Regions from separate parts of the Maribacter sp. UH1 genome, predicted to be linked through region 3. Evidence: riboswitches for the same ligand, from Rfam matches in the RefSeq annotation. Region 3 holds a riboswitch; each other region holds the start of a gene.
The links. A riboswitch is a leader RNA that binds a small molecule or an ion and turns the genes downstream of it on or off. The one in region 3 is predicted to bind S-adenosylmethionine.
Positions count from the first base shown of each region.

Region 1 (7,743 bases), 1.3 Mb from region 3:
AGGGCTAATAGCTTTAAAATGGAAGTACTAAAAATAGCAACGGCAGGTAGTGTAGATGATGGTAAAAGTACCTTGATAGGGAGAATGCTTTACGATACAAAATCTTTGACCAGCGATAAGTTAGAAGCAATAGAAAAGACTAGTAAGCAAAAGGGATACGATTATTTAGATTTCTCTTTGGCTACAGATGGTTTGGTAGCAGAACGCGAACAGGGTATTACTATAGATGTTGCCCATATATATTTCTCTACAGCAAAGAAAAGTTACATTATTGCAGATACTCCCGGTCACGTAGAATATACCCGTAATATGGTTACAGGTGCTTCTACCTCACAAGCAGCGATTATATTGATCGATGCACGTAAGGGTGTTATCGAACAAACGAACAGACACTTTTTTATCAATAACTTATTACGTATTAAAGATGTTGTAGTGGCTATTAATAAAATGGATTTGGTAGATTATTCTGAGGAAACTTACAATGCTATCAAAGCTGATTTTGAAGAGTTGATGGCGAAAAGAGATTACCAAGATCAGAAGATAACCTTCATTCCGGTAAGTGCATTGAAAGGTGATAATGTAGTAAATAAAACAGATAAGACACCTTGGTATACTGGTCCTACTTTGTTAGAGCATTTTGAGGCTTTAGATAGAAAAGATATTTTTAATGCAGGTACACCTCGTTTCCCGGTACAATATGTTATTCGTCCGAAGACAGATGAGCATCATGATTTTAGAGGGTTTGCCGGTAAGGTTTATGGAGGAGAGTTGAGTGTAGGTGATGAAGTGGTAGCGCTTCCTTCGCAAACGCGTTCTAAAATAAAAGAAATCTATTTTCATGACAAGAAGTATAACACTGCTTCTAGACGTTCATCGGTAACTATTACTTTAGAAGATGAAATTAACTTGAGTCGTGGAGATATGTTAGTGAAAGCTGGAGATTTGCCAACGGTTGATAAGCAATTTACAGCTACAATCTCTTGGATGGATTCGTTGCCGTTAGCCGCAGGAAACAAATATGTTGTTCAACATGGTGTCAATAAAGTATTGGCGAAAGTGGAACAGGTACATCATAAAATTGCGCCTGATTATTCGGGTATCGATACAGAAACAGATTCATTAGGTATGAATGATATTGCCCAGGTAAGTTTTCGTTTAAATAAGCCAATTTTTTACGATCAATTTAAAGATCATAGAACTAACGGGTCGTTCATCTTAATAGATACAAAATCTAATAGTACCGTAGGGGCTGGTTTTATACAGTAAAAGCCCCTTAGGGGAATTCAAACTAGACATCATATTTTAATTAGTATAGTAAGTCTATAGGAATAGTAAAGTGATAAATTAATAATAACGCTTGTTTAACCCGAGTAAGTGTTCCTCCCTTTTGGGGAGGTTAGGAGGGGCCACAATATGCAGAGTTTTAGAACAGAAATAGAGAATCAAGTAGTTGCGAATGATATTTTAGAATTGGAACGCAAGATTCATGAGTTCCATGGCGGCAAATTAGATGAAGAGAAATTTAGAAGCCTTCGTTTAGCTCGTGGTGTATATGGTCAGCGTCAAGAAGGCGTTCAAATGATCCGTATAAAATTGCCATATGGTAAGGTGACTTCTCAGCAATTGCTACGTATTTGCGATGTGTCCGACGAATATTCTACGGGTAGATTACATATTACAACGCGTCAAGATATTCAGATTCACTATGTAGATTTGAACAGAACTCCAGAGTTATGGTCAGAACTGGAGAAAGACGATATTACGTTGAGAGAAGCTTGTGGTAACACCGTACGGAATGTAACGGCAAGTGAAACGGCTGGTGTTGATGTAGATGAGCCTTTTGATGTTTCGCCATATGCACATGCATTATTTCAGTATTTTCTTAGAAACCCTATAAGTCAAGAAATGGGACGTAAGTTCAAAGTTTCTTTCTCAGCAAGTGATGCTGATACAGGATTATCATACATGCACGATTTAGGTTTTATCGCCAAAATTGAAAATGGAGAAGTCGGTTTTAAAGTGATGTTAGGTGGCGGATTAGGTTCTCAGCCAAGACATGCGGACGAATTATATAGTTTCTTACCTGCAGATCAAATCATTCCGTTAATGGAAACGGTAATACGTGTTTTTGATCGCTACGGTGAGCGTAAGAGTAGAGCAAAGGCAAGAATGAAATTTTTGTTGAAAGATTTAGGCTTGGATGGATTCAAAGAATTGTTGGCTGCAGAAAAAACAGCAGTCCCTTTTGATACTTTTCCTATTGATCCAGAAGACTATCCAAAAACCAAAGTTTCAGATTTAAAAGTCCCTGCAGTTGAAATAGCAGATTCAAAGGAATTTGAAAAGTGGAAAGTAACGAATGTTGTTCCGCAGAAACAACCTGGTTATGTAGCTTTGGGTATCAAAGTTTTGTTAGGTGATTTCTATACCGATAAGGCACGTTTATTAGCCAACTTGGTGCAGAAATATGCAGCAGGTGAGCTTCGTTTATCACTTCGTCAAAACATTTTGATTCCGTTTGTAAAAGAAGAAAACATTGAATTTTTCTATACGGAATTGAAAAAATTAGGATTTGCAGAAGCAGGTTATAACAAAGCATTAGACATAACAGCTTGCCCAGGTACGGATACTTGTAATTTAGGTATTGCAAGTAGTACAGGTATTGCAGAAGAACTAGAAAGAGTTATAAAAACAGAATATCCTGATTATATCAATAACGAAGATGTTGTAATAAAAATCAGTGGTTGTATGAACGCATGTGGACAGCACAATATGGCAAATATTGGTTTTCAGGGAATGTCCGTTCGTACGAAAGATAAATTAGTTGCTCCGGCACTACAAGTATTATTAGGTGGTAGCACAGATGGTAACGGTCAAGGTCGTTTTGCTGATAAAGTGGTTAAAGTGCCTAGTAAAAGAGGTCCTGAAGCATTACGTTTAATCTTGAATGATTACGATGCTAATGGTGGCGATTTATCATTTCCGGATTACTATGCTGGAAAAGGGCAAATGTATTTCTATGATTTTTTAACGCCATTATCATCTGTAGATGATTTAACGCCAGAAGATTTCATTGACTGGGGAAATACAGAACGTTATGAAAAAGCAATTGGTGTAGGTGAGTGTGCAGGTGTGGTTATTGACTTGATTGCTACACTTCTTTTTGAAAGTGAAGAGAAAATACAGAATGCTCAAGCTATGTTCGATGCAGAAAAATGGTCTGCAAGTATCTATCACGCATATTCTTCAATGGTGAATTCAGCGAAAGCGATGTTAACCTCAGAGAATACGAAAGTAAATACACATGTAAGTATCATTAAAGATTTTGATGAGAAGTTTGTAGCCGATGGAAGAATTGCCGTTGCTGGCGGATTTGAGAAATTGGTACTGCAATTGAATCAGAATGAACCAACAAAAGAATTTGCCGAGTCTTATATAAAGGATGCCAAAGTATTCTTAGAGACGGTTGCAAAGTTTAGAGAACAAGAATTAGCAGAAGCATAATATGCATACCAATAATCTATCCAATCAAAAAACAATCAATTCAATAGTTGATACTCCCTCGCAAAGTCAAGGGAGGTTGACTGTTGTAGGCGCGGGACCTGGCGATATAGAGCTTATCACTTTAAAAGCTATAAAAACGCTGGAAAATGCCAATGTGGTTTTGTATGATGCTTTGGTTAACGAAGAGTTGCTGAAGTATGCCAATAATGCAGAATTGATTTTTGTGGGTAAGCGAAGAGGATGCTATGCATATCAGCAAGAACAGATAAACGAGTTGATTGTCAGCCGGGCAAAATCTGCGGGACATGTGGTGCGCTTAAAAGGCGGAGATCCTTTTGTATTTGGTCGTGGTTCAGAAGAGATGGAATATGCAGCTTCACATGGTTTAGAAGTGGCCATGGTACCAGGTATTTCATCGAGTTTAAGTGTACCGGCTTATCAGAATATTCCAGTAACAAAAAGAGGGGCATCAGAAAGTTTTTGGGTAATTACAGGAACAACAAAAGAACATAAGCTATCAACAGATGTTGCTTTAGCTGCAAAAAGTAGTGCAACGGTAGTTATATTAATGGGAATGTCAAAACTTCCACAAATTGTAGAACTGTTCAAAGGTGAGGGAAAATCGGATATGCCAATAGCCATTATTCAAAATGGAACCCGTAAGAATGAAAAACTAGGCATTGCAACTATTGAGACTATAGTTGAGGTTGTGGAAAAAGAAAAATTATCTAACCCTGCAATTATCATCATAGGTGAAGTGGTAAAACATAGAAAGGCATTAATTCAGGCGAAGAATCAGTATTCAAAGGAGAATGCTAAAATGAGCGAAGTATAAAAAGTACAAAGTATAAAGTACATAGTTGAAGTGAAATTAAAAGAAGTTGAAAAGTGATTGTTAATTACTTTTTACTAAACAAAAAATTATGATTAAAACAGATATGCTCATTATAGGAGCGGGACCAACCGGATTATTTACGGTGTTTGAAGCAGGATTGTTAAAATTAAAAACGCATTTAATAGATGCATTGCCGCAGCCAGGCGGACAGTGTTCAGAGATATATCCTAAGAAGCCTATCTACGATATTCCTGCATTTCCAGAAATTTTGGCAGGTACTTTGGTAGATAATTTAATGGAGCAGATCAAACCTTTTGAGCCAGGTTTTACTTTGGGCGAAAGAGCTGAGACTTTAGATAAGTTAAAAGATGGTTCATTCGTAGTAACTACAAATAAAGGAACTCAGCACAATGCGCCAGTTGTAGTTATAGCAGGCGGTTTAGGTTCTTTTGAGCCTAGAAAACCACCTATTTCAAATATTGTGAATTTTGAAGATACCGGTGTTTCTTATATGATTAAGGATCCAGAAGTATATCGAGACAAAAAAGTGGTTATTGCCGGTGGTGGAGATTCAGCGTTAGATTGGGCTATATTTTTAACCGATGTAGCTTCAGAGGTGACCTTGGTACATAGAAGAGATGAATTTAGAGGGGCTTTGGATTCTGTTGAAAAAGCATCTGAATTGGCAAAGCTTGGTAAAATCAAATTGATTACTAAAGCAGAGGTAAAAGAATTGCACGGCAAAGATCATTTGGAAGCTGTTGTGATTAAACATACGGATAAAGAGAAAGAAGACACCTATTTAGAGGTGGATAATTTTATTCCGTTATTCGGTCTTTCACCAAAATTAGGTCCTATAGGTGATTGGGGTCTAGAAATTCAGAAGAATGCCATTAAGGTAAATAACGCAAAAGATTACCAAACAAATATACCGGGAGTATATGCTATTGGCGATGTTAATACCTATGAAGGTAAATTGAAATTGATACTTTCAGGTTTTCATGAAGCAGCGGTAATGTGTCAGTATGCATACCAACAAATCAATCCGGGTAAGCGCTATGTAATGAAATATACTACTGTTGGTGGTGTCGAAGGATTCGATGGATCTAAGAAAGAAGCCAAAAAAGAAGTAGTACAGAGTATAGCATAAAGTTATTATTTGATTAATAAGGCCTCTAGACTCCATATGAATCTAGAGGCTTTTTTTATGACATTTTTTAAAAATTTCGTTGGCTAAAAAACAAGTTTACTCTTGGATAAGAGTATACTGTGCCGTTACTTTGCAAATCGTTCATAAATAGATTGAAACGTTATCAAGAAAGGTGGAGGGACTAGACCCATTGAAACCTTGGCAACCCTTTCCAATATGGAAAAGAAGGTGCTACATTCTATCTTTATTCTGTGTACTTGTGCAGAAGATGTTATTCTATATGGCATTACAAAGACAGATAACTTAAGAAAAGGCATCTAGCCGAACTTTCCTTACTTGATTACGAATTAGATTTTTATTGAACCAATAATATTTTACACCGTAAAATGAAGGATATAAAGGAAATATTAAAAGAGCGAATTCTCATATTAGATGGTGCCATGGGTACTATGCTACAGCGTTATAAATTTACTGAGGAAGATTTTAGGGGAGAACGTTTTAAAGATTGGGAACACCCATTACAGGGCAATAATGATTTGTTGTCACTAACTCAGCCTGATGCAATTGCCGAGGTTCATCGCAAGTATTTCGCTGCGGGTGCCGATATCGTAGAGACCAATACATTCTCTGGAACCACGATAGCGATGGCGGATTATTACATGGAAGACTTGGTGTATGAGTTGAATTATGAATCTGCGCGTATCGCTAAAATGGTAGCAGATGAATTTACAAAGAAGGAACCGAATAAACCAAGATTTGTAGCCGGTAGTATCGGTCCTACCAACAAAACGGCAAGCATGTCTCCTGATGTAAACGATCCGGGATATAGAGCAGTTTCTTTTGATGAGTTACGTGTAGCATATAAACAACAAGTAGAAGCCTTGTTAGATGGTGGATCGGATATTTTATTGGTAGAAACTATCTTTGATACGTTAAATGCAAAAGCAGCATTGTTCGCCATAGAGGAAGTAAAAGAAGATCGAAATATAGATGTGCCAATTATGGTAAGCGGTACCATTACCGATGCGTCAGGTAGAACGTTGTCTGGTCAAACGGCAGAAGCTTTTTTGATATCCATTTCCCATATTCCTATTTTATCGGTCGGTTTCAATTGTGCATTAGGAGCTAATCAATTGGTTCCGCATCTAGAGGTACTGTCAACCAAAAGTGAGCATGCAGTTTCAGCACATCCAAATGCAGGACTACCGAATGCATTCGGAGAGTACGATGAGACTCCTGATCAAATGGCAGAACAAATTAAAGAATACGCAGAAAAAGGGTTGGTCAATATTGTAGGTGGATGCTGCGGTACCACTCCTGAGCATATTACGGCGATAGCAGAGGTAGTGGAAAATTTTGCTCCGCGTCAATTTTAGTTGTTGGTTGTCGGTTGTTAGTTGTTGGATAAAAAGTAATAATATGAAAGTCTATACAGAATTAGATGTTTGGAAGGAGTCAAGAATTCTTGTGAAGGATATTTATACTTTGACCAAGTCGTTTCCAAAAGAAGAGACTTATGGACTTACTAATCAACTTAGACGATGTGCTGTATCTATTCCTTCTAACATAGCAGAAGGATGCGGAAGAAGGACAGCGGCGGACACGATACAGTTTTTACATATTTCTAGAGGTTCTTTGTATGAGTTAGAAACTCAACTTTATATAGCCCTTGATTTAAATTATATTGAGAGTGAGGATTTTGAAGCTATTAATAAGAGAATTATTAGCTGTAAGAAATTGATAAATGGATTTATCAATTATTTTAAAAAGTGATACGGATTAAATGAGCAATAGGTCTAAAATACTAACAACCAACAACCAACAACCAACAACCAGATATTTGCGGTTGAGCGGTTTAGAACCCCTAATAGTCACTCCCGAAACTAACTTTATCAACGTTGGTGAACGGACAAACGTTGCTGGTTCAAAAAAGTTTCTACGTCTTGTAAAAGAAGAGAAGTTTGAAGAGGCATTGGCTGTTGCTAGAGAGCAGGTAGAGAATGGAGCACAGGTTATTGATATTAACATGGATGACGGATTGATCGATGGTAAAGAAGCCATGGTCAAATTTTTGAATCTTGTTATTTCTGAGCCAGATATTTCTCGAGTACCTATAATGATAGATAGCTCTAAGTGGGAAATCATTGAGGCGGGTCTACAAGTAGTTCAGGGTAAATGTGTGGTAAATTCCATTAGTTTAAAAGAGGGTGAAGAACAGTTTATACATCATGCCAAGCTGATAAAAAGATATGGT
Region 1 covers NZ_CM166387.1:1,029,799-1,037,541, reverse strand. The annotation lists gene UH1x_RS04545 (sulfate adenylyltransferase subunit 1) at 19-1,266, shown strand; gene UH1x_RS04540 (nitrite reductase) at 1,414-3,504, shown strand; gene cobA (uroporphyrinogen-III C-methyltransferase) at 3,506-4,339, shown strand; gene UH1x_RS04530 (NAD(P)/FAD-dependent oxidoreductase) at 4,428-5,489, shown strand; SAM riboswitch class I at 5,647-5,761, shown strand; gene UH1x_RS04525 (homocysteine S-methyltransferase family protein) at 5,876-6,865, shown strand; gene UH1x_RS04520 (four helix bundle protein) at 6,909-7,262, shown strand; gene metH (methionine synthase) at 7,273-7,743, shown strand, end outside.
Region 1: it holds a riboswitch for S-adenosylmethionine, as region 3 does, so the genes downstream of both, UH1x_RS04525 (homocysteine S-methyltransferase family protein) here and UH1x_RS19405 (Na+/H+ antiporter NhaC family protein) in region 3, are expected to answer to the same signal.

Region 2 (7,743 bases), 1.3 Mb from region 3:
GATTAGACTTTCTATTTCTTCCAATGCATCTATCTTGAAATAGGTATGGTCAATATTCCACTTTGGGAAGAAGTTCGTAAACAATGAATGCGTTGAGCCAAATATGCTTCTTGCCGAAAGTACATGATCACCACTATCCAATAACGCCGCCAAAGTTGAAAACACTGCCGCCATACCCGATGCAAATGCGAATCCGCTTTCTGCACCTTCCATTTGGCAAACCTTATCTATAAACTCAGATGAATTCGGGTTTGAGTATCTTGAATATATATTACGATCTTTCTCTTCTGCAAACGACGCACGCATATCTTCAGCATCTTCAAATACAAAACTCGAAGTCAAGTACAACGGAACCGAATGTTCCAAGTTTTCACTTCTTTTTAGTTGGGTACGAATCGCGTTCGTTTCAAATTTATTATTGTTTTTGTTCATTTTATTCTTCTAAACTTTTTTTTAAATAGAATATAGAAAAGAGAGAACAGAAAATAGATTCTTATCTAGTTTTCTAATAACACTTCAATCTAATCTCTTTATTCTATTTTCTAACTTCTCTTTACTACCCTTTCTCCGCAATCCTCAATATATCTCCAAATACTCCTCTTGCGGTAACAGCTGCTCCAGCTCCGGCTCCTTGAATTACTAACGGATTTTCTCCGTAAGATTCGGTATAAATTTCTATGATAGAATCTGACCCTTTTACTTGCCCCAAGGCACTTTCCTTTGGCACTGATATCAACTTCACATCTAATACTCCTTTTTCCTTTTGAAGGTTTCCATGCAAATCACCAACATATCTTAATACATGATTTGGCTTCTGATTCTTTTTAATTTCACTGAATTTAGCATCTAACACATCTAAATTCTCTAAAAAGAAAGCCACTTCCCCGTCTTGTAATTTCTTCGGGATAAGGTTATCAATATTTATATCCGTAAACTCATTATGTAAATCTAGTTCACGTGCTAAAATCAACAGTTTTCTACCAACATCATTTCCAGATAAATCTTCACGAGGATCCGGTTCTGTAAATCCTTGCTGCATTGCATCTTTCAAAATAGATGAAAATGGCACATCGCTTTCTGAAAAAGTATTGAAAATATAACTTAATGAACCAGAGAACACGCCTTTGATCCTGGTTATGTTTTCACCGGATAAATGTAATAACTTAATGGTATCTATCAATGGTAATCCTGCACCTACATTGGTTTCATATAAATATTGCTTTTGATTCTTTTGTAGCTCTTCTCGTAGCAACTGATAAAAATCGTAACGTAATGTATTGGCTATTTTATTTGAAGACACAATGTCAAAACCATGTTCTACGAATTCAAAATAGTTAGCCACAAAGTCTTTACTTGCCGTATTATCAATAACGATCAGGTTCTCTAAATGATGACGTTTTGCAAAATCAAAAACGTCTTCTACTTTATACGCCTTGCCTTTTTGTTTTAGATTCGTTTTCCAGCTTTTGGTAATTCCCTTTTCATTCAACAAAATCTTCTTAGAATTTGCGATACCAAACACCCGCAAATCTAATTTCTTACGATCTTTAATTGTTTTGGCAGATTTTAGAATTTGATCGATTAATGTTCCTCCTACATTCCCGTGTCCGAAGACAAGAATATTTATTCTTTTACTGATACCAAATACTTGTCCGTGCATGACGTTTACCGCCTTGTGTAAATCTGCTTTCTTCACTACCAGACTCACATTATTACCTGACACCGTGTTGTTAAACAACAATGGTACAATCTGGTTTTTGATCAGCGCGTTAAAGGGGTTATGGAACGTACTTAAATCTTGACCTACAATAGATATGATCGAAACATCATCTATCACCGTAATCATATTCACATCTTTAGATTCAAAATCATTACTAAATTCATTCTCTAAAGCCAATTTTGCTCGTTTCGCCTTGTCTTTCTTCACCACAAGACCAATACCTCTTTCTGAAGAACCTTGAGATATGATACTGACACTAATATTACTTGCTTCTAAAGCCTTAAATATTCGTGCATCTACACCTACTTTACCTAACAAACCGCGACCTTCAATATTGATCATTGCAACATCTTCAATAACAGAAAGTGATTTTATACCTTCTTTACTAGATTTTGCACTGATCAAAGTTCCTTCATTATCATCATTGTACGTATTTAAAATACGCAACGGAATGTTCTTTTCAATAAGCGGAATAATAGTTTTCGCATGTAAAATAGTTGCTCCGAAATTAGCTAACTCATTTGCCTCTTCATAAGACAAGTTTTCCAACTTTTTAGCTTCGGGCACATAATCTGGATTTGCCGTGTAAATTCCGTCTACATGTGTATAATTCTGTAATTCTTCAGCATCTAGAAAATTAGCCAATAGCGCTGCTGAATAGTTACTGCCGTTTCTACCTAACGTTGTTGTCTCTCCATCTAAAGTAGATGAAATAAAACCGGTTACTACCGCAACAGTATCTTTAGGAATATCCGCAAACTTTAATAACACCTGCTCTTTAGACTCTGCCTCCAATACCTTGGCATCACCAAATGTATTGTCGGTCTTTATCACCTTACGCGTATCTACCAGCTCTGCGTTAATGCCTTTACCTATCAATAATTTGGTAACCAACTTGGCAGAAATTAATTCCCCATAAGCCAGTACCTCATCTTTAATCTTAGCACTATAATCTCCAAGTAAAGAAACTCCTTCATACAATTTCGCCAAGCCTTTAAACTCTGCCGACAAACTGATATTCTTATACGTATGCTTTTGATATTTTTCTAAAGCCTCGAACTGAGTTTTATAGTCTTTACCTTTTGCGGCTTTCTCCAGCATCTCTTCTAACTGATCCGTTGCTTTTTCTCTTGCCGATAAAACAATAGCTATATTCTCTTCATTCTTAACCTTATTGGCAACGATATCCAATACTCGCTCTAGTCCTTCTCCATTGCTCAGGGACTTACCACCAAACTTCAGAATCTTTATTTTCTTGGTGTTGTCGTTGGTATTAAAAATACCACCAAGCAATTTCTCCATTTGATCAAACTCGATCAAAAAGGCGTCATGCCCATGTAACGACTGTACTTCGCCATAGGTAACATTACTCTTCGCTTGCGCCAATTGCTTAAACGTATCTTTATTTTCTTGAGCAGTAAAGAACATATCAGAATCGACACCTATAATATGAATATTGGTATCGCTATTTTGTAGTCTGATAAAATTCTCATCTCCACCTCTTATGACATCAATAGTCTTCAATAACTGATTCATCAACTTATAGGCAGATAATTGAAAACGCTCTTGCAACTTATCGCCATGATGCATTAACCAACTTTCTACATTAAAGACCTGCAGCTCTTCGTTAGTACTTCTTTTGAAACGCTCTTTGAAAGAAGCCGGAGTTCTATAGCACAGCATTGCATGCATACGTGCATCATGTACAGGTTGCTTAGAATTCACCAAAAACTGCTCTTGAATCTGACAGTTGGCAATTAGCCAGTCGGTCGATTTCCAATCGGATGCCACAGGAATTAAATGCTCAGTTAAATCTGGTTGTAATGCTGCCATTTCCCAAGCAATACCACCACCTAAAGAACCACCGATCAAAGCAAAAAGACGTTCTACCTTTAACTGCTGCAAGCCCAATAAAAACATTCTTGCTACATCACCAGCTACAAAATCCTTATAATTTTCTATCACGAACTTATCATGACCGTTTCCCGGAATATTGAATGCCAGAATAGTATACTTTTGGGTATCGATACATTTTTCATCACCAATAAGTGCTGACCACCAGCCATCTTCACCAGTAACATTAGAGTTTCCGGTCAAAGCGTGGTTCACCAAAATAATAGGTGCCGTGTGCAGTTCTTTACCAAATACCTGATAAGACAATTGAATATCTTGAGAGGCACCACTTAAGGTCTTGTATTTTTTAATCTGTAATTGATGTAGCATCTATTTCAAAATCAATTTTTGGCTTCGACTACGCTCAGCCACCTTATATAAATTTTATAAATAATCGGACACTGAGCAGAGCCGAAGTGTATGATTGCTTCGGCTCCGCTCAGTCACCCAAATTAAAGACTTGCAAATGCCTGTTCTAAATCGGCTTTTAAATCTTCAATATCTTCTAAACCAACGGACAAACGAATTAAATCTTGACCTACACCAGCACCTTCTTGCTGCTCTGCAGTTAATTGTTGGTGTGTGGTACTTGCCGGGTGAATGATCAATGATTTGGTATCACCAATATTTGCCAACAATGAGAATATTTTGGTCGCATCGGTCAATTTCTTAGCAGCTTCAAATCCGCCTTTCACACCAAAAGTAACCAATCCGCTTTGTCCTTTTGGCAAATATTCTTTTGCCAATTCGTTGTACTTATTGCTCTTCAATCCTGGGTAATTTACCCATTCCACTTCTGACCTACCTTCTAACCATTTAGCCAATTCTAATGCATTTGCACTATGCTGCTTAATACGCACAGGTAATGTTTCTAAACCTTGAATGATTTGGAAAGCGTTAAACGGACTCAATGCTCCACCGAAATCACGTAAGCCTTCTAATATTAATTTAAAGGTAAATGCTGCCGCACCTAATGCTTCGCTATATACCAAACCATGATACCCAGCAGATGGTTCAGTAAACTCTGGGAATTTTCCGTTGGTCCAATCAAAAGTACCGGCATCAATAATGGCACCGCCTAAGGAAGTTCCTTGTCCGCCAATATATTTTGTCAATGAATGTATTACTAGGTTAGCTCCGTGTTCAATAGGATTCAATAATGACGGAGTAGCCACAGTATTATCTACTATAAATGGCACACCTGCCGCTTTAGATTCTTTTGAAATCCCTTTCAGGTCTAACACATCTAACTTAGGATTCCCTAAAGATTCTACAAAAAATGCTCTTGTGTTTTCCTGTACCGCTTTTCCAAAATTCTCAGGATCAGATGCATCTACGAAGGTTGTTGTAATTCCGAATCTTGGTAAGGTTACGTTCAATAAATTAAATGTACCACCATATAAACTGCTTGATGCCACAATGTGGTCACCAGCTTTTAATAATGTCAACAACCCTGTTGAGATTGCTGCTGTACCCGATGCAAAAACCACCGCTCCAATTCCGCCTTCTACCGCAGCTAACCTGTCTTGTAGAATTTGATTGGTAGGGTTATTTAATCTTGTATAAATAAAACCTAATTCCGCTAACGAAAATAAGTTTGCTGCGTGATCCGTGTCATTAAAGACATACGATGATGTTTGATAAATAGGCACTGCTCTTGTACTACCGTTGGTAGTTGTGTCGTGACCTGCGTGTAATGCGTTTGTTGCTAATTTGTGATTACTCATGATTTTGTTGTTTTTAAAAATTAATCCTTCGGCTACGCTCAGGATGCAAAAAATTAAAAGCCAAACCTTGACCAGCATTATATGCGGGTAGGTAAAATCAAAAAGTTATAAGAAAGTAATATCGAAGAAAATTCGATTACTGTTATCCATCCCCTAAGGGTAGAATGTAGCACCTTCTTTGCATGGAACAAAGGGTTGCTAAGGTTTCAAAGGGTCTAATCCCTCCACCTTTCTTGATAACTATTCAATACGTGTTTGAACTTTGAGCTACAAATATTGGGCAGAAGTTTTTAATAACCTAAGATTTTAAGAAAAAAATATAATTTGAGGTCTTGTTGTTATTTTTCTGAGGGATTAAGTTTTTATTGGCAACAGAAAAAGCAAACCTGCTATGGTTAAGATTAGTTTCTTCATTTTAGTTGTTGTTTTGTGAGATATATTGGTATTAAAAGTCGGGAAATTTCATCAGATCTATTTCTAAAGAATCATTAAATCAATTGCCTTAATCTGTAAAATCTTCTACAAAGCTTAAGTTCATATCTTTTGGTCTAAATTTGAATTTCCAGTGATTTCAGCCAAGTCTAAGCCGCCCTCAACTTTGCATCCTACTAATATAAAATAATTCAACTTTCCGCCAACAAAAGATTCAAACTCGAACCTTTGTTTTTGATTCTCAACAGCTCCGACAATATCACCTGGATTCACTAATTGTCCATTTTCAAAAAACCATTCTTTAATCCTCCATTCACTACTTATGTCCAGTTCTTTCGGAAATATAATTTTTTCCGATTCCCCAACTTCAAGAAAACGACCTTTAAGTTCTACATCTGTTTTTAAATTCGAAACGTCAAGTCCAAATTTCCCCATTTGCTTAATTAGCCATTTCTTCATTGTTTTCAATTATAAATAATATCAAAGTACTCCTACTCCAACACAGAAAACTCAATACTAGAATCTGTAAAAACCGTATGTGTTTGCGTTTTAAAATCGGACTCATCTGCTTTAAAGATATTATCTACATAGGTCTGCGGATTTAAATCTATTAAAGGAAACCAAGTGCTTTGTACTTGAACTTGTAGCTTATGCCCTTTTTTAATGGTGTGGAAAACGTCTTGTAACTTTATGGTGACATCGGTCTTCTCATTGGCCACAAATGGCTCTGGCTCTGCAAAACTGTTTCTAAATCGCCCCCTCAATACCTCGCTACGAACCATTAAATGATAATTGCTCATTTTTAAGTGGTCTTGCATTCCTTCATACGCTGGCTCATCGGCTGGGTGTACATCAATGATTTTTACGATCCAATCTGCAGCAGTTCCCGTAGTGGCTACTTTTAGCTTCGCTAGAATATCACCTGCCAAGGTCATATCATTTTCCATCACTTCGGTTTCAAACACCAACACATCGCCACGGCGTGCTGCAAAACGCTGATCGTCCGTCATGTATTTTCTTGGTGTAAATACCGTTTTAATATCTTCTGAATACGGAACCGGCTTTTTAATATCACTTATAAACTTCACTTCTTCAACTGCTTTTGGCTCAAAGGTCAGTTCTTCGTCTGCGGATAAATACATGTCTTTTTTAACAACTCCTGCTGGTGGCCAGGTATCATACGTTTTCCAATCTTTTTTACCAGTATCAAAAACATAGGCTTCGGGTAATCCGCTATTTTTATCCCCATCTCCTTTTAAGAAGTGGTCAAAGAACTTGGCTTCTATATTCTCTTGAAAAAACTCTGAAATTCCATCACCAAAGTAATAATTACCTACAATATTCTGCCCTTTTCTTCGTGCCCATCCGCCGTGATCCCATGGTCCAAAAACTAAAGTATTGTAATTATCGGCATTGTATTTTTCAATATTCTTGTAGGTTTCTAATGGTCCGTATAAATCTTCAGCATCAAACTCCCCTGCAACAACCATAGTCGCTACTGTTGGTTTTACATCTTTTAAATGCTGAATCAAGCCCTTACTCTGCCACATTTCATCATAGTTAGGGTGCTCTTTAAGTTCGTTCCAGAAATAATCGTCTGTAACACCTTCTTTTGCCATACGTGGCGTATCGGCAGTTTCGTATTCAAAGAAGCGATCTAAGTTTTTTAACGGACCCTCATCTAAGAAGAACTGGTACTGATCTTCAGTAGGTAAATCAGGTAGTGTATACCACGCAGTATCTATAGGTTTATCACCATCTGGTCTTGGAGTGCCAAATAATGATGTTGCCCTAAAGTAGCTCAACAAATAGGCTCCGTTATGATGAAAATCATCAAAAAAGAAATCGGCTATACTTGCCTGAGGAGATGCTGCTTTTAATGCTGGGTGTGCATCTACAACGGCATACGTGGAATAATAACCAGGATAGGAAATACCCCATATACCCACATTACCATTATTATTTTCTACA
Region 2 covers NZ_CM166387.1:1,041,561-1,049,303, forward strand. The annotation lists gene UH1x_RS04575 (trans-sulfuration enzyme family protein) at 1-432, opposite strand, end outside; gene thrA (bifunctional aspartate kinase/homoserine dehydrogenase I) at 557-3,943, opposite strand; gene UH1x_RS04585 (O-acetylhomoserine aminocarboxypropyltransferase/cysteine synthase family protein) at 4,066-5,340, opposite strand; SAM riboswitch class I at 5,480-5,583, opposite strand; gene UH1x_RS04590 (biotin/lipoyl attachment domain-containing protein) at 5,875-6,231, opposite strand; gene UH1x_RS04595 (CocE/NonD family hydrolase) at 6,264-7,743, opposite strand, start outside.
Region 2: it holds a riboswitch for S-adenosylmethionine, as region 3 does, so the genes downstream of both, UH1x_RS04585 (O-acetylhomoserine aminocarboxypropyltransferase/cysteine synthase family protein) here and UH1x_RS19405 (Na+/H+ antiporter NhaC family protein) in region 3, are expected to answer to the same signal.

Region 3 (7,743 bases):
ATTTTTTAAAAAACAGCAAAGTATAGATTGGATGTCCCATGCTTTTGAACAAAAAGGGTCTATTGCATTGGAACAAGAAAAATATAAAGAAGCCCTGGGTTATTATTTAGAATCAGAAAAATTATGTGATGAAATAGATTTTAGTTACGGTTATACACTTGTATACAATGGTTTAGCAGAGTGTTATTTAGAAATGAACAATATAGAGAAGGCAGAGGAATATGGGTTAAAAGGTTTAGCTATTTCTACTGAGCAACAAATTGCAGGATCCATTAAAAAGTCAAATTTATTATTATCTAAAGTTTACCATCTTAAAGGAGAAGATGAATTAGCATATAAGTATCAATCTACTTATATGGATTTACACGAAAAAAGTTCAACAGAGAAGTTTAAAAAAGGACTTGGTATTTTACGTAGTAAAACAAAGTATGAGAATGAAAAGCGACAATTAATTGCGAATCAAGAAAAAGCTATTGCTGAACAAAAGAAATATGTCTACTTAGCAATTGCGGCACTTGCAATCGTTTCCTTATTTCTTGTTTTATTATATAGAACAGGAAAACTCCAAAAAAAATACAATGAAAAGCTACAGGAAAAACAAGATGCTTTACTAATGCATGAGGCACAACTAGAAGAATCCAATAAAACAAAAGACAAACTATTCTCTATTATTGCCCATGATTTAAAGGGACCTATAAATTCTTTCTACACGCTTATGAAAATGACCTCCAATGAGACTATTAGCAAAGAAGATTATAATACTTTTTTTCCACAAGCTTTAAGGGATATTCAAGGTATTTCTGAAATGTTGAACAATTTATTAATATGGGCAAAAACACAAATGAAAGGTATTGTATTAGATCGTTCTAATATTAAGGTTTGTAAAATTGTAATGAATACAGTTTCAATTTTAACTCCCTTGGCTGAAAAGAAAGAAATTGATATCTTAAATAATATTCCAGAGAATACCATTAGTTATAGTGACGCCAACCATGTCATTATTATAGTCAGAAATTTAATTAGTAACGCTATAAAATTTACAAATAAGCAGGGTAAGATAGTCATTAGCGTTACAGAGAAGGAAGATGAATTACAAATAGAAGTTGCAGATGATGGCGTTGGTATGGATAAAGAAACACAAGAAATGCTTTTTCAAAAAAAGCATATTAAATCAACTTTTGGTACTAATAATGAGAAAGGCACTGGTTTAGGATTGTCTATATGTAAAGATATGGTAGAAAGTAATGGTGGTAGATTATGGGTAGCAAGTGAACCAAATAAAGGAACTTCAATATTTTTTACCATACCAAAAAAAATGGATAATTTAAAAATAGCATCTTAACTATAGTTGCTATAGCGGTAAAATAAATGCACAAATTTAGAGAGCTTGGCTTTATAAATAGGGAAATATTTACTTTTAAAATTCCGAATTAAATTTAGTGTTTTAGATGGGAAATTAACATATAAAGACACTTTCTCACCTTTCAACAGAATTAATTTTTCATTTTCAGACAATGGGGTACTTTTCGTCTCTCAAACCTCAAACTCAGATTAATGAAACTCGAACTAGTAATTGTAGATGACTCTCACCTCTGGTTGTCATTAGCAGAAAAGCTTGCCAAAACGCATCCGTTGGTTGGTAAGGTAACAATCTTTGAAGACTCATATGATGCCTGGGTACATATACAGATAAACAAACCACAATTTGTTATTTCGGATATAGAAATGCCAGGAATGAACGGACTTTCGTTCTTAGAAATGTTCAGTAATAGGTTGCCTTTTATTTCAACTTCTACTAAACAAGAATTTGAAGAAGTGGCAAGAGAGCTTGGTTGTGTAGACTTTATTACCAAACCATTTACCAAAACAGATATACACCATGCTATAGATTCAGTTTACTATCACATGTACGGTAAAAAAGTAAGTTGAACTGATAATTTTCTTACCAATAATTAAGGATGGTAATAGCATCTTATTGGCATACATAATATTTAGATTGGTTATATTTACTTTTTTAGTAAATTCTTGTATCTCAAAACATACATATAACCATGACCCCCGATAAAGATATTTTTAGTACTAAACAAGGTAGATGGGACTTTGCAATTGCCATTGCCGTAATAGCCCTATTCTCTATTTTCATCTACATGTATATGTTTAATAATGAGAATGAAATGACAGAGGCAACTCCTGATTTGGAAACATCGAAAGAACAATTACCTGCTTCTTATCATTCAGAAGATCGAGAGTATGTATATACAAATTCAGAAACTTATGTGCCGGTGACAATACCTGCAAAAGATGCAATTGACCCTAATAAGAAAATTGCAATTATTATTTCTGATGCCCCACTTACTGAGGCTGATTTAGTAGATGATAAAATAGACTCGGTAGTTAAGCAAGAAATAGTAGATAAACCAGAAAATACATTGTCGACCGAATCTGTAAAAACAATGGTAGACACAGTAACTACAGGTGTTGGGGCAAAAGAAATTAAAGAACCAGTTGTAGAAAAAGAAGATGTATTAACAGAGAAATCAAAAACAGTATCAGTAGCTAATACAACTTCAGAATTAAATTGTATGGCTATGGTGGGTGTTTTTAAAGATCAGAATAACATAGCTGCAATTATTACAAAACTAAAAGCTTTAGGGTATACACATGAACAAGGCGCATACCCAAAAGGTTTAACTTACATAAGTGTACCTGTTGATTGCGAGAACGAATCAAAAAAGAAGCAACTTATATCAGAATTAAATAAAGCATTCGGTATTGATTCATGGGTTAAAAAGAGATAAGTTCTTAAAACCTTAAGGTAATTCATAATCTAAGCCTGAATATATACTTAAGGCACCAATTACAATATCATTTGGCACCATGTTTACACCATTAGACAAATAGGTAAGGGTTACATCATCTGACGGAAAGTAGATACTTAAAGATTGATAACCGTCTACCCTGCCATCATGTCCAAATCCACTTTTATTATAAAACGGAATTGTGAAGAGACCGAAGCCATAACCATCATTCATCGTTGTCATTTTATTAAGCGAACTTTCAGAAACCAACCTTCCGTCAAACAAAGCATTATAAAATACATTTACGCCTTTAGGTGAAGATACCAAAGAGCCGGTGCCTTGGAGAATGGTATAATGAGTTTCAACCAAAGCGACCCAATTTTCACTTTCTAATTGATAAGAATATGCTTCATTGTCTGTAGCATTGATTTCTTCTCCATTATAAGTATTTGTAAGTCCTAACGGTGTAGCCAATCTATCTTTAAATGAACTAGCATAAGTTTTCTCGTCAATATCTTCAATTATAAATGATAGCAAAAGGTAATTGGTATTGGAATATTCAAATTTCTCATTTGGATTAAAATTAGTACCGTTTTTAATGAAAATCTCTAAAAGTTTCTGTCTAGAGGCAGGTTGTATTCGGTCTTCTGGGTCATATTCACCCTCAGTAAAATTGAAGAGTCCGCTTCTATGATTCAATAATTGTTCTATAGTAATAATTTTGGCATTAGGTATTTCTGGAAAGTAATTGTCTATTGTAGTTTCTAGAGTCAATTTGCTTTCTTCAACTAGCTGCATGATCATGGTGGCCGTAAATGCTTTAGTAACAGATGCTATTCTGTATTTAGAATTTTTGTTGCCCTCAATTGAATTTTCTACGTCAATAAAACCAAATGAATATTGATAATCCTCTTTACAATTTTTAAAAATGGATATACTGCCCATTCCTAAGTTTTGTTTTTCAATTCTTGAAAAAAACAAGTCCATTTTATCTCGGTCAAAATTTTCACCGAATTCTTCTATTTGAGTTGAACATGCTGTAGTAAAAACAACTAACAAACATGCGAAAATAACTTTAAAGTAATTTGTAATCATATGTAAATGTTTGAATTAGTTTGTGTTATGGAATCAAACTTCGACCATTAAATAGTACGTTGTTGTTAATTAAATAATAATTGACGTTAAAATTTATGTAATAATTCACGAGTGAATACCGCAATCTATTGTAAGAATAATTTGTAGATAAATTAACCTTATTTAAGATTTAGTCATCAGTTTTATACATTATTTTTGCGCCCTTAAAATAATTATCAAGAATCTCAAAAAAGGAGATAGCAACCTGCAATAACAAGCAAGGTGCTAAATAGATAAGCCAATTAATTGGAACAAATGTTAATTCATAATCCTTCTAATTTTTAGCTATTTCTTTTTTTGATTGTGAAGAAAGAGAAATGGAAAGTACCAAAAAGATGACCCCCAAATTTTCTGCCTTAATACCTTTGTTGGTATTTGTATTTACCTTTTTAGGCGTAGGTATCTATCAAAATGATTTCTATGCCCTACCCGCACCTATTGCGGTAATTGTGGGTATTGTAGTTGCGTTCATACTATTTAGGCAATCGATATCAGATAAAATCGATACGCTTTTAAAAGGTTGTGGAGATGATAAGATATTGACGATGTGCCTTATCTATTTATTGGCAGGTGCTTTCGCTGCAATTACTAATGAAACAGGTAGTGTAGATGCCATTGTAAATCTTGGTTTAGACCTTATAGCCATACAATACATATATGTGGGCATTTTTATCATTGCCGGGTTTTTATCTGTCTCAACAGGAACTTCTGTTGGCGCTATCGTAGCCTTGGCGCCAATAGTAGTAGGTTTTGCCGAAGAAAGCAATGCAGAGCTGGCAGTATTATGCGGGGCGTTATTGGGCGGTAGTATGTTCGGTGATAACCTATCTGTCATTTCAGATACAACTATTGCAGCAACCCAGTCTTTAGGTTGTAAAATGAGTGATAAGTTCAAACAAAACATTAAAATAGCTGTGCCAGCAGCGATATTTACCATTGTTATACTAGTTTTTCAAGGCTTAGGGTTAGAATCCGTTGCATCTGAAAACACGATCTATAATTATGATATTGTAAAGATTTTACCGTATGTGTTGGTAATTGTCCTGTCTATTGGTGGAGTCAATGTATTTGTGACGCTATTACTAGGCGCTATAGCTGCAGTTGTATTAGGAATTGTTCATCAAGATTTTACTCTGATTGAGTCCGCCAAAATTGCTTACACAGGATTTACCAACATGACAGAAATATTTCTTTTGTCTTTATTGACCGGAGGACTGGCGGCATTGGTAGAAAGAAATGGCGGAATAGAATTTATATTGGTCAATATTAGAAAGCTGATAAAAAATAAGAAATCGGCACAATTTGGTATAGCTACATTAGTGAGTACAATTAATATGGCAATAGCCAATAATACCGTTTCAATTATAATTGCCGGACCAATTGCAAAGATTATTAATGACGAGTATCATTTAGATAATAAAAAGACGGCTTCTATTTTAGATATTTTTGCCTGTATTTTTCAAGGTTTACTTCCTTATGGAGCACAGGTCTTAATGATTTTAAGCTTCTCTAAAGGGGAAATAGATTATTTAGATTTGGTAAGTAATACATGGTATCTAATGCTTTTGTTTATGTATACGTTACTGTTTATTGGGGTAAGACCTTTACGTAAATAATAAGGTTTTATAATTAAGAACTTAATCTCATTAGTATTATAAACACATAACAATACTCCATAGATAATATTTGAATACTTTGAGTATTATCTTGAGGTAGTTTACTTTAGAGTATCTTGCATTTAAAAGCTTCAATAACTAATATTGGGGTAATAGACCTTATAATTGGTCTTTTAGAATTTAATATTAAAGAATGGGTCAAGAACCATCGGTTTGCGAAGAGAGCGTTTATAATAACATTTATCGAACCCATGCAGAAGGTTTGCGAAATTACCTTTACTATAAGTTTGGCGATATGCAGCGGGCAGAAGATATTGTACATGATTCTTTTGTTAAATTGTGGTCTATGTGCAGTACTGTCGTTTATAAAAAGGTAGCCAGTTTTCTATATAGTATTTCAAGAAATCTAATGATCGATACGCTGCGTAATAAAAAAGTTGCTTTAAAATTTGAAAAAGGATTGGTTAAGGAACAAGATAATGAAGACCCTTATTTTAAATTAAGAACAAAAGAATTTCAGTTAAAACTAGAATCCGTTATTTCAGATTTACCAGAAAAGCAACGCGAGGCTTTTTTAATGAATAGAATAGATAAGCTTACATACAAAGAAATAGCGATTAGGCTAGAGGTCAGCGAGACAGCTATTGAAAAACGTATTTCAAAAGCTTTAATAAAATTGAACAGTATTACAGAAATTAAAGATTTTTCTATTTAGCAGGTTGGTTAAATAGTTTTTTAAACGTATTACTAGTATGAGCAAGCATTTAGAAGATAAAAATTTAATTGCCCGTTGGATGGATGATCGTTTAAGTAACGAGGAGAAAGAACAACTGAAAGAATCGGGTGAACTAGATGCGCTTAAAACTGTAATTGATGATATAGATACCTGGAAGGTAAAACCATTTGATCTAGAGGCAGGTTTAGCCAAATTAAAAGAAGAGAATAAGACAGTTGTTCCATTAAAAAAGAGCAATAAAAACTGGCTGCGTATTGCCGCAAGTGTAGCTATATTACTGTCCTGTAGTCTGCTTTGGTATTTCACGTCTACTAGTTCCACTACTATTGCTACCAAAATTGCAGAGAGTAAAACAGTTGAACTACCAACAGGTTCTTTGGTTGAATTAGATGCGGCATCAAGTATAACATATGATAAAGATGATTGGGAGGACAGTAGAATGCTTACTCTTTCAGGTCAAGCATTTTTTAATGTAACTAGCGGTGCTCCTTTTGTGGTGCAAACTCCCACGGCACAAGTTTCTGTGTTGGGTACACAGTTTAATATAAGTACACAAGAGGAACAGTTTTCGGTATATTGCTATGAAGGTAAAATAGAAGTTTCGTATAAAAACAATTCAGAAATTATTACGAAAGGGCAAAGTGTTTTTTTAGTAGGTGGCAAATTTAAAAAAGACCAACACCAATATTTGAGTCCGGAATGGATGAATGGTTTAAGTTCCTATGATAGAACTCCGCTAAAAACAGTTATAGCTGATGTGAAACGCTATTACAATGTAGATGTAAATCTTCCACAAAAGTATGATACACTTCAGTTTACGGGTACAATAGCGCATAAAGATTTGCAACAAACTTTAAATACCATTTTTACCACCATGGAAATAAAATACGAGCTTCAAGAGGGTAATACCGTTATTTTTGAATAGTATTGAACGTATAAAGCATAATATGAGACCCATGTATAAGCATAAGAGAACACTACTTCAGTTTCTTGTTCTTAGTTGGTGTTGTATTTTATTTCCTTGTATATCATTTTCTCAAAACGGTCCTACATTAAAATTAGTAGATTTTTTAGATGAATTAAAAGCCACTTACAATGTAGATTTTATCTATAACCATACCCTTTTAGATCAAGTTGTACTGCCCTCCTCTTCACATGATTGTGAATCGTTAGAAAATTGTTTATCGAATATAAATGAAGAGGCTCCTGTCAAATTTGTTAAAGACGGAATCAACTCATATATGGTTGTGCCTATAAGAAATGATATTTCATTTAATGTTATAGATGCAGAAAATAGTGAGGTCATTCCTAATATAACTATCCAAATTAATAAGGGAGAAGAGCGCTTTTTGTATCCTATTAATTCAAGGTATACCATCAAGAATATATTCGCATTAGATTCGGTTCATATACGTGCTTCCTTTTATTCCAAATTAGATATAATAGCTTCTGCGTTGGA
Region 3 covers NZ_CM166387.1:4,462,136-4,469,878, reverse strand. The annotation lists gene UH1x_RS19425 (tetratricopeptide repeat-containing sensor histidine kinase) at 1-1,342, shown strand, start outside; gene UH1x_RS19420 (response regulator) at 1,555-1,929, shown strand; gene UH1x_RS19415 (hypothetical protein) at 2,052-2,798, shown strand; gene UH1x_RS19410 (serine hydrolase domain-containing protein) at 2,811-3,893, opposite strand; SAM-I-IV-variant riboswitch at 4,101-4,198, shown strand; gene UH1x_RS19405 (Na+/H+ antiporter NhaC family protein) at 4,268-5,548, shown strand; gene UH1x_RS19400 (RNA polymerase sigma factor) at 5,742-6,263, shown strand; gene UH1x_RS19395 (FecR family protein) at 6,301-7,209, shown strand; gene UH1x_RS19390 (TonB-dependent receptor plug domain-containing protein) at 7,241-7,743, shown strand, end outside.